2 regions of the Kitasatospora sp. NPDC004799 genome follow, and region 1 is predicted to be linked to the other one. Evidence: riboswitches for the same ligand, from Rfam matches in the RefSeq annotation. Region 1 holds a riboswitch; the other holds the start of a gene.
The links. Region 1 has a riboswitch for glycine ahead of gcvP (aminomethyl-transferring glycine dehydrogenase). Riboswitches for the same ligand answer to the same signal wherever they lie in the genome.
Positions count from the first base shown of each region.

Region 2: linked by a shared signal. The riboswitch ahead of gcvT (glycine cleavage system aminomethyltransferase GcvT) and the one ahead of gcvP (aminomethyl-transferring glycine dehydrogenase) in region 1 are both predicted to bind glycine.

Region 1 covers NZ_JBEXJK010000007.1:14,827-19,235, forward strand. Annotated here, with positions in the region: gene ABZW03_RS01915 (PRC and DUF2382 domain-containing protein) at 1-1,024, opposite strand, end outside; glycine riboswitch at 1,248-1,351, shown strand; gene gcvP (aminomethyl-transferring glycine dehydrogenase) at 1,590-4,409, shown strand, end outside.
Region 2 covers NZ_JBEXJK010000035.1:26,716-31,124, forward strand. Annotated here, with positions in the region: gene ABZW03_RS07630 (enhanced serine sensitivity protein SseB C-terminal domain-containing protein) at 1-621, opposite strand, end outside; gene ABZW03_RS07635 (enhanced serine sensitivity protein SseB C-terminal domain-containing protein) at 739-1,536, opposite strand; glycine riboswitch at 1,747-1,848, shown strand; gene gcvT (glycine cleavage system aminomethyltransferase GcvT) at 2,079-3,200, shown strand; gene gcvH (glycine cleavage system protein GcvH) at 3,334-3,714, shown strand; gene glyA (serine hydroxymethyltransferase) at 3,797-4,409, shown strand, end outside.

The DNA of each region.
Region 1 (4,409 bases):
GGTGCTTGCGGGCCACGGCGCGTTCCTCGCGGAGAGTGACCTCTTCGACGGCCTCGACGATGTCCTTCTCGGTGAGCGCGGCGCGCTCGGCGTCGCTGACCGGCAGCCGTTCGACCCGGACGCGCTCGCGGACCACCGGGACGCGGCGCTCGACCTGCTCGGTCGTCACGTACTTGCGCAGCTTCGCGGTGCCGATGGTGTGCCACTCGGTGGTGACCTCCAGCCGCTCCTCGCGGCAGGTGATCTCGACCGGGCCGCTGGGGGAGGGCGAGGCGGCGCCGGCGTTCGCCGTGGTGGTGGTCGCGGCGGTGGTGGTCGCCATCGGCGCGGGCGCGGGCGCGGGGGCGTGCGGCGACTGCGGCTTCGGTTCCACGACCGGGTCGGCGGGAGCCGCGGGGGCGGTGGTGGTGGCCGCCGGCGGGGCGGTGGTGGTGGCCGCGGGTGTGCTGAGGGTCCGCATGTCGGCCTCCGGGGCGGTCCTGACGGTGTCGGCGACGGTGGGGGAGGTGGTGGTGAGGGGGGCGGGAGCCGCGGCGGCCGGAGCCGGGGGCCTGACCGGGGCCGGCTCGGGGGAGCGCTCGGGGGTGTGGAAGGTGAGCGGCTTCACCGGGGCCGCCGCGGTGGTCGTGGCGGCCGCCGCCGCCGTGGTGCCGAAGTCGAGGTCGGGCTGCTTGGCGCGGCTCCCGTTCTCGCCGTTCGGGCGGCTGTCCATCGGCGTGTCGAGCCCGTAGTAGCGGTAGAGCTGGAGCTCCTGGGCGGGGGACAGGTGCTGGCCGACGCCGAAGTCCGGCGACTCCTTCACCAGCGACTTGTCGTACGGCACCCGGAGTTCGTCGCCGGCGAACTCGCTCGTGGTCAGCGGGACGAAGGCGTCCCGGCCGAAGATGCCGGTCCGGACCGCGGCCCACTCGGGCCGGCCGGTGGCGTCGTCCAGGTAGACCTCGTCGACCGTGCCGATCTTGTCTCCGTTGCGGTCGACGGCCTTGTGACCGATGAGGTCCCGCGGGTCGATCTCGGTCTGCACTCTTTCCTCCCGTGCGCTGAGCCTGCGAAGTCCCGCAGGAAGGCGGCCGGGGCACCCGATCCGTCGGCCACTTCACACCAAAAGCCATGAAACGGACGGGCGCGACCGGGACTGCGCCGGACGGGCTGCGCACTGGCCCGTCCGGGGGACGCGCGTAGACCTCGAGTGACCTGACGCACCCGTGATCGGAGGGCCTCCCGCTGGTACCCTGGGCGACGACCGCAGAGCCCGCTCGGGAGAGTCTCCGACCACGAAAACCGCTGGTCGGGGCGCCGAAGGAGCAACTCCTCCCCGGAATCTCTCAGGCATCCGTACCGTGTGGGGTAGGTCACTCTGGAAAGCAGGGCAGGAGTGTCGGCATGGGAGCCGACGGCCACCACCCTCACCGACGGTGCAAGCCGGCGGAGCGCCCGCAGCGCCCCGTGCGGGTGAAGCTCTCAGGTCCCGATGACAGAGGGGGAGGCCTGTCGGGTCCGCCCGCCCAGGCTCGTCCGCTGCGTGCAGCGGCGAAGGCCGGTCGGCGTGCGTACCCCCGCCGGTCCGTGACCAGGAGGCCTCGACCACCATGAACGCCCAGCCGAACGCGGGACGCCCCACCGGCGCCTCGACCCTCACCGAGCTTGAGCTGGCCAGCCCCTTCGAGAACCGCCACATCGGCCCCGACGCCGCCGCGCAGGAGAAGATGCTGGCGTCCGTCGGCTACGGCTCGCTGGACGAGCTCGCCGCCACCGCGGTGCCCGAGGCGATCCGTTCCATCACCGCCCTGGACCTGCCCGCGGGCCGGACCGAGGCCCAGGTCCTCGCCGAGCTGCGCGAGCTGGCCGGCCGCAACCAGGTGCTCCAGCCGATGATCGGCCTGGGCTACTACGGCACCTTCACCCCGCCGGTGATCCTGCGCAACGTCATGGAGAACCCGGCCTGGTACACCGCCTACACCCCGTACCAGCCGGAGATCTCGCAGGGCCGCCTGGAGGCGCTGCTCAACTTCCAGACCCTGGTCTCCGACCTGACCGGCCTGCCGACCTCCGGCTCCTCGCTGCTGGACGAGGGCACCGCGGCCGCCGAGGCGATGGCGCTGGCCCGCCGCGTCACCAAGGTCAAGGGCGGCGTCTTCCTGGTCGACGCCGAGACCCTGCCGCAGACCGTCGCGGTGATCAACACCCGCGCCGTGCCGACCGGCGTCGAGGTCGTCGTCGCCGACCTGTCCGAGGGCATCCCGGCCGAGATCGCCGAGCGCGGCGTCTTCGGCGTGCTGCTCCAGTACCCGGGTGCCACCGGTGTGGTCCGCGACCTCGCCCCGGTGATCGAGCAGGCGCACGGCCTGGGCGCGATCGTCGCCGTCGCCGCCGACCTGCTCGCGCTGACCCTGCTCAAGTCCCCGGGCTCGCTGGGCGCCGACATCGCCTGCGGCACCTCGCAGCGCTTCGGCGTGCCGATGGGCTTCGGCGGCCCGCACGCCGGCTACCTGTCGGTGCGCGCCGAGTACGCCCGCTCGCTGCCCGGCCGTCTGGTCGGCGTCTCCGTCGACGCCGACGGCAACCGCGCCTACCGCCTGGCGCTGCAGACCCGCGAGCAGCACATCCGCCGCGAGAAGGCCACCAGCAACATCTGCACCGCCCAGGTGCTGCTCGCCGTGATGGCCTCGATGTACGCCGTCTACCACGGCCCGGACGGCCTGGCCGACATCGCCCGGCGCACCCACCGCTACGCCGCCGCCCTCGCCGAGGGCCTGCGGGCCGGCGGCGTCGAGCTGCTGCACGGCGAGTTCTTCGACACCGTCACCGCCGTCGTCCCGGGCCGCGCCGCCGAGATCGCCGCCGCCGCCCGCGCCAACGGCATCAACGTCCACCAGGACGGCGCGGACCGGATCTCCGTCTCCACCGACGAGACCACCACCCGCGAGCACCTGGCCGGCGTCTGGGCCGCGTTCGGCGTCCCGGCCGTCGAGGTCGCCGAGGCCGCCGACGCGCTGCCCGCCGCGCTGCTGCGCGAGGACGAGTACCTGACCCACCCGGTCTTCCACAGCCACCGCTCGGAGACCGCCATGCTGCGCTACCTGCGCCGCCTGTCGGACCGGGACTACGCGCTGGACCGCGGCATGATCCCGCTGGGCTCCTGCACCATGAAGCTCAACGCGACCACCGAGATGGAGGCGGTGACCTGGCCGGAGTTCGGCCAGCTGCACCCCTTCGCGCCGATCGACCAGGCCCAGGGCTTCCTGACCCTGATCCGCCAGCTGGAGCAGCAGCTGGTCGAGGTGACCGGCTACGACGCGGTGTCGATCCAGCCGAACGCGGGCTCGCAGGGCGAGCTGGCCGGTCTGCTGGCCGTGCGCGCCTACCACCACGCCAACGGCGACACCCAGCGCGACGTCTGCCTGATCCCGTCCTCGGCGCACGGCACCAACGCGGCCTCGGCCGTGATGGCCGGCATGCGCGTGGTCGTGGTGAAGACCCTGGTCGACGGCGACGTGGACGTCGAGGACCTGAAGGCCAAGATCGAGCAGAACCGCGACAAGCTCGCCGTGCTGATGGTCACCTACCCGTCCACCCACGGCGTGTACGAGACCCAGATCACCGACATCTGCGCTCTGGTGCACGAGGCCGGCGGCCAGGTCTACGTGGACGGCGCCAACCTGAACGCCCTGGTCGGCCTCGCCAAGCCGGGCAAGTTCGGCGCGGACGTCTCGCACCTGAACCTGCACAAGACCTTCTGCATCCCGCACGGCGGCGGCGGCCCGGGCGTCGGCCCGGTCGCGGTGCGCGCCCACCTGGCGCCGTACCTGCCGAACCACCCGCTGCAGGCCGAGGCCGGCCCGGCCACCGGCGTCGGCCCGATCTCGGCCGCGCCGTGGGGCTCGGCGGCCATCCTGCCGATCTCCTGGGCGTACGTCCGGCTGATGGGCGGCGAGGGCCTCAAGCACGCGACCCAGGTCGCGGTGCTGAACGCCAACTACATCGCCAAGCGCCTGGCGCCGCACTTCCCGGTGCTCTACACCGGCCCGGGCGGTCTGGTCGCGCACGAGTGCATCATCGACCTGCGCCCGCTGACCAAGGAGACGGGCGTGACGGTGGACGACATCGCCAAGCGCCTGATCGACTACGGCTTCCACGCGCCGACGATGTCCTTCCCGGTGGCCGGCACGCTGATGATCGAGCCGACCGAGTCCGAGGACCTGCACGAGATCGACCGCTTCTGCGACGCGATGATCGAGATCAAGGGCGAGATCGACAAGGTCGGCTCGGGCGCGTGGGCGGCCGACGACAACCCGCTGCGCAGCGCCCCGCACACCGCCGCCGCGCTGGCCGGCGACTGGGCGCACGGCTACTCGCGGCAGGAGGCGGTCTTCCCGGCGGGCGTGAACCCGGCGGACAAGTACTGGCCG
Region 2 (4,409 bases), on a different contig from region 1:
CGGCGAACTCTCGTACAGGTCGAGCCCGATGGCCAGGTACGGCTCCCCCACCGCGGGCTGCACCCAGGCCCGGCGCAGCGCCCGTACCGCGCGCACCTCGCCGGCCTGCCGCTCCAGCAGCGCGAAGAACGGCTGGGCGTTCAGCTGCGGCTCGCTCAGCTGCAACGGCCCAGCCGGCAGCCGGTCCAGGCCCGCGGCGACCCGCCGCAGGTCCGCCCAGGGCACCCCGACGCCGCCGCCGGGCGCGTGCGGGTTGAGCCACAGGCCCCAGCGGGTGCGGTACAGCGAGGCCGCGATCTCCCGGCCGGAGATGACCTCGTGGGCCCGTGCCCAGCCGGAGGAGGTCAGCTGCTCGGGCGAGGTGACGGCGGGCGCGTAGCCGTGGCCGCTGATCTCCATGTTCCCGTACTGCGCGTCCGGGCTGCCCGGCGTGCCGTGCCACAGCAGCATCCAGACCCGGCCGTCCGCCAGCGCGTGCAGCAGCCGCTCGTACGCGTCGTAGCGTTCCGGCGCGACGTCGCGCAGGGCGCGCTCCAACGCGCCGGGATCAGCTCCCGGGCGCCCGGCCGGTGCCTGGCCCCAGGGCCCCGGCACACCGCCCGCTCCCGTTCCCGCACTCATGCGCCCACCTCGCCGCGCCTCTTTCCCTCAACCCGCCGGCCCGTCGGCCGTCTGCACGCACCCTATGGCGCGGCACCGGCCACCGCCACGGCGACGTGCCTCTGATACGAACCCCGCTCACGCCCGCGCATAGAACGGCAGTACCCGGGTGAGCAGCCACTCGACCACCGGGTCGTCGGCGAGGTCGAGCAGTACGAGGTGGACGCCGCCGGGCAGCGGCGCGGTTCCCAGCGCTCGGCCGAGTGCGTCGTTCACCGCGGCCGGGTCGGCCGGTGCCGCCGGGTCCAACTGGACGCCCACGAACATCACGGTCGGCTCGCCCTCGATGCTGGCCAGCGCCCTGCGGGCGGTCAACACCCCGGGCAGCGCCGCCAGTTCGCCGCGGCAGGCGGCCAGGAAGTGCTCCGGGTCCTCGCCCGGCACCGGCTCGCGCAGCGCCACCCGCCCGCCGGTCGGCGCCGACGGGTCCGCGTCCCAGCGGTCCTCGCGCGGACCGCGGCGCAGCTCGGCAACCCCCTGCGGCGGGACCGGCAGGCCCACCGCCGCCTCCGGGTTCACCGCGATGCCCACGCCCAGCGGCAGCCCGCGGGCGAACTCCCAGACCGGCGCGATCGCGAAGGCCATCCCCGGCGCCTGCTGGAGGAACACCTCCTGGGAGGAGAACACCGGCACGTACGGGTCGCCGCCCAGCTCGATGGTCGGCAGGTCCAGCGACTGCCCCTGCGGGTCGCCCCCGGCCGGCAGCGGGACCCACACCTGGCTGCGCGCCAGCACCTCGATCACCCGCGGCGTCGCGCCCGGGTCGCCCAGGGCCGCGGTCAGCACCTGCTCCAGCTCGTTGGCCGGCCAGGAGCCGCCCGCCGGCGCCTCCTCCGGTCCGCCCCACCCCTGCTGCTGCTCCACCGGGTACCCCATGCGCCGCCGATTCCGCCCTCTGCCGTTCGGCCGCCCTCTGCTGCGCCGACGCGCAGCAGTCTAGAGGCGTGCGGGGCGTGTGGTCAGGACTCGTGTTCGGGTACCGCGCACTGTGACCGGGTCCCCCCTCCCCTCGCCGTCCGGGACGTGCCATGATGTGCCCGTCCGACGGCATGCGCCGCGGGCCCCCACAACTCCATACCGGCCGCTCGAACCCGCGCGGGAGAGCCCGGAGTGCCGTTCAGGCACAGCCGGCGCCGAAGGAGCAAGTCCTCCCCGGAATCTCTCAGGCACCCCTACCGCACGGGTTAGGCACATCTGGAAAGCGGCGCCCGGCCCTGTCGTGCGCCCACCCACGGTGCAAGCCGCCATGCTGTCCCCCAAGCTGGAAACAGCCCGGGCAGGTGGGCGGTGAAGCTCTCAGGTTCGACGACAGATGGGGAGACCCACGCCGCCGCATGCCCGCGCGCAGGGTCGGCCCCCCGAGCGGGACCGGTCCGGTGCGTGCACCCCTGAGTGCCCCGACCGAGGAGTTCCTGGCCATGTCGTCCCTCCGCCTGACCGCGCTCGACGCGCTGCACCGCGCCCTCGGCGCGACCATGACCGACTTCGCCGGCTGGGACATGCCGCTGCGCTACGGCAGCGAGCGCGAGGAGCACCTCGCCGTCCGCACCAAGGCCGGTCTGTTCGACCTCTCGCACATGGGCGAGATCACCGTGACCGGCCCGCAGGCCGGCGAGATGCTGGACCACGCGCTGGTCGGCTTCGTCTCCGCGCTGGGCGTGCTGCGCGCCCGCTACACCATGATCTGCGCCGAGGACGGCGGCATCCTGGACGACCTGATCGTCTACCGCCTGCGCGAGGACGCCTTCCTGGTCGTCGCCAACGCCTCCAACGCCCAGCTGGTCCTCGACGAGCTGATCGCCCGCGCCAAGGGCTTCGACGCCGTCGTCACCGACGACCGCGACACCTACGCGCTGATCGCCGTCCAGGGCCCGGAGGCCACCGGCATCCTGGCGAAGACCACCGAGGCCGACCTGCCCGGCCTGAAGTACTACGCGATCCTCCCGGCCCAGGTGGCCGGCCGCGAGGTGCTGCTCGCCCGCACCGGCTACACCGGCGAGGACGGCTTCGAGATCTTCTGCCACCCGGTCGACGCCGAGCCCGTCTGGCAGGCGCTGACCGCCGCCGGCGAGGGCCACGGCCTGGTCCCGTGCGGCCTGTCCTGCCGCGACACGCTGCGCCTGGAGGCCGGCATGCCGCTGTACGGCCACGAGCTGTCCACCGACCTCACCCCGTTCGACGCCGGCCTGGGCCGGGTCGTCCGCTTCGACAAGACCACCAACGAGGGCGCCTTCATCGGCCGCAAGGCGCTGGAGCAGGCCGCCGCCGCGGCCGAGACCAACCCGCCCAAGGTGCTGGTCGGCCTGGTCTCCGAGGGCAAGCGGGTGCCGCGCGCCGAGTACACCGTGGTCTCCGCCGACGGCGAGCCGATCGGCCGGATCACCTCGGGCGCGCCGTCCCCGACCCTGGGCAAGCCGATCGCGATGGCCTACGTGGACGCCGCCCACGCCGCCCCCGGCACCGCCGTCGCGGTGGACGTGCGCGGCAAGCACGAGCCCGTCGAGGTCGTCGCGCTGCCGTTCTACAAGCGCGCCCGCTGAGCTGCCCCGCTGAGTCACGGGCGCGCCCGCCGAGTGCCACCGCGCGCCCCCCGTTCCCCATCACCGCACGTCGCAGCCGTCCGAGCGGCGGCCCGCTTCGTCGTACCCGCATCCCATCCTGGAGAATGACGCCATGAGCAACCCCCAGCACCTGCAGTACACCAAGGAGCACGAGTGGCTGACGCCCGCCGAGGACGGTGTCTCCACGGTCGGCATCACCAAGCACGCGGCCGACGCGCTCGGTGACATCGTCTACGTGCAGCTGCCCGAGGTCGGTGACACGGTGACCGCCGGCGAGACCTGCGGCGAGCTGGAGTCCACCAAGTCCGTCAGCGACCTGTACTCCCCGGTGACCGGCGAGGTCACCGAGGTCAACCAGGACGTCCTGGACGACAACGCCCTGGTCAACAGCGCCCCGTTCGAGGGCGGCTGGCTGTTCAAGGTGCGCGTCGAGGCCACCGACGCGCTGCTCAGCGCGGACGAGTACGACGCGCTCACCCACGCCCAGGGCTGAGCCCCCTGACGGGACGGGCCGCCGCGCAGCGGTCCGTCCCGGCCCTGGCGCCCCCCTCCCCTCCTCCCGGGAAGACCACACCATGACGGTTCTGAACCAGTCCCTGCACGCCCTCGACCCGGAGATCGCCGCCGCGGTCGACGCCGAGCTGCACCGCCAGCAGACCACCCTGGAGATGATCGCCTCCGAGAACTTCGCCCCGGTGGCGGTCATGGAGGCCCAGGGCTCGGTGCTCACCAACAAGTACGCGGAGGGCTACCCCGGCCGCCGCTACTACGGCGGCTGCGAGCACGTCGACGTGGTCGAGCAGATCGCGATCGACCGCATCAAGGCGCTGTTCGGCGCCGAGCACGCCAACGTCCAGCCGCACTCCGGCGCGCAGGCCAACGCCGCCGCGATGTTCGCGCTGATCCAGCCGGGCGACACCATCCTGGGCCTGAGCCTGGCCCACGGCGGTCACCTGACCCACGGCATGAAGATCAACTTCTCCGGCAAGCTCTACAACGTGGCCGCGTACCACGTGGACGAGAAGACCGGCCAGGTCGACATGGCCGAGGTCGAGCGCCTCGCCAAGGAGCACCAGCCGAAGCTGATCATCGCCGGCTGGTCCGCCTACCCGCGCCAGCTCGACTTCGCCGCCTTCCGCCGGATCGCCGACGAGGTCGGCGCGCTGCTCATGGTGGACATGGCGCACT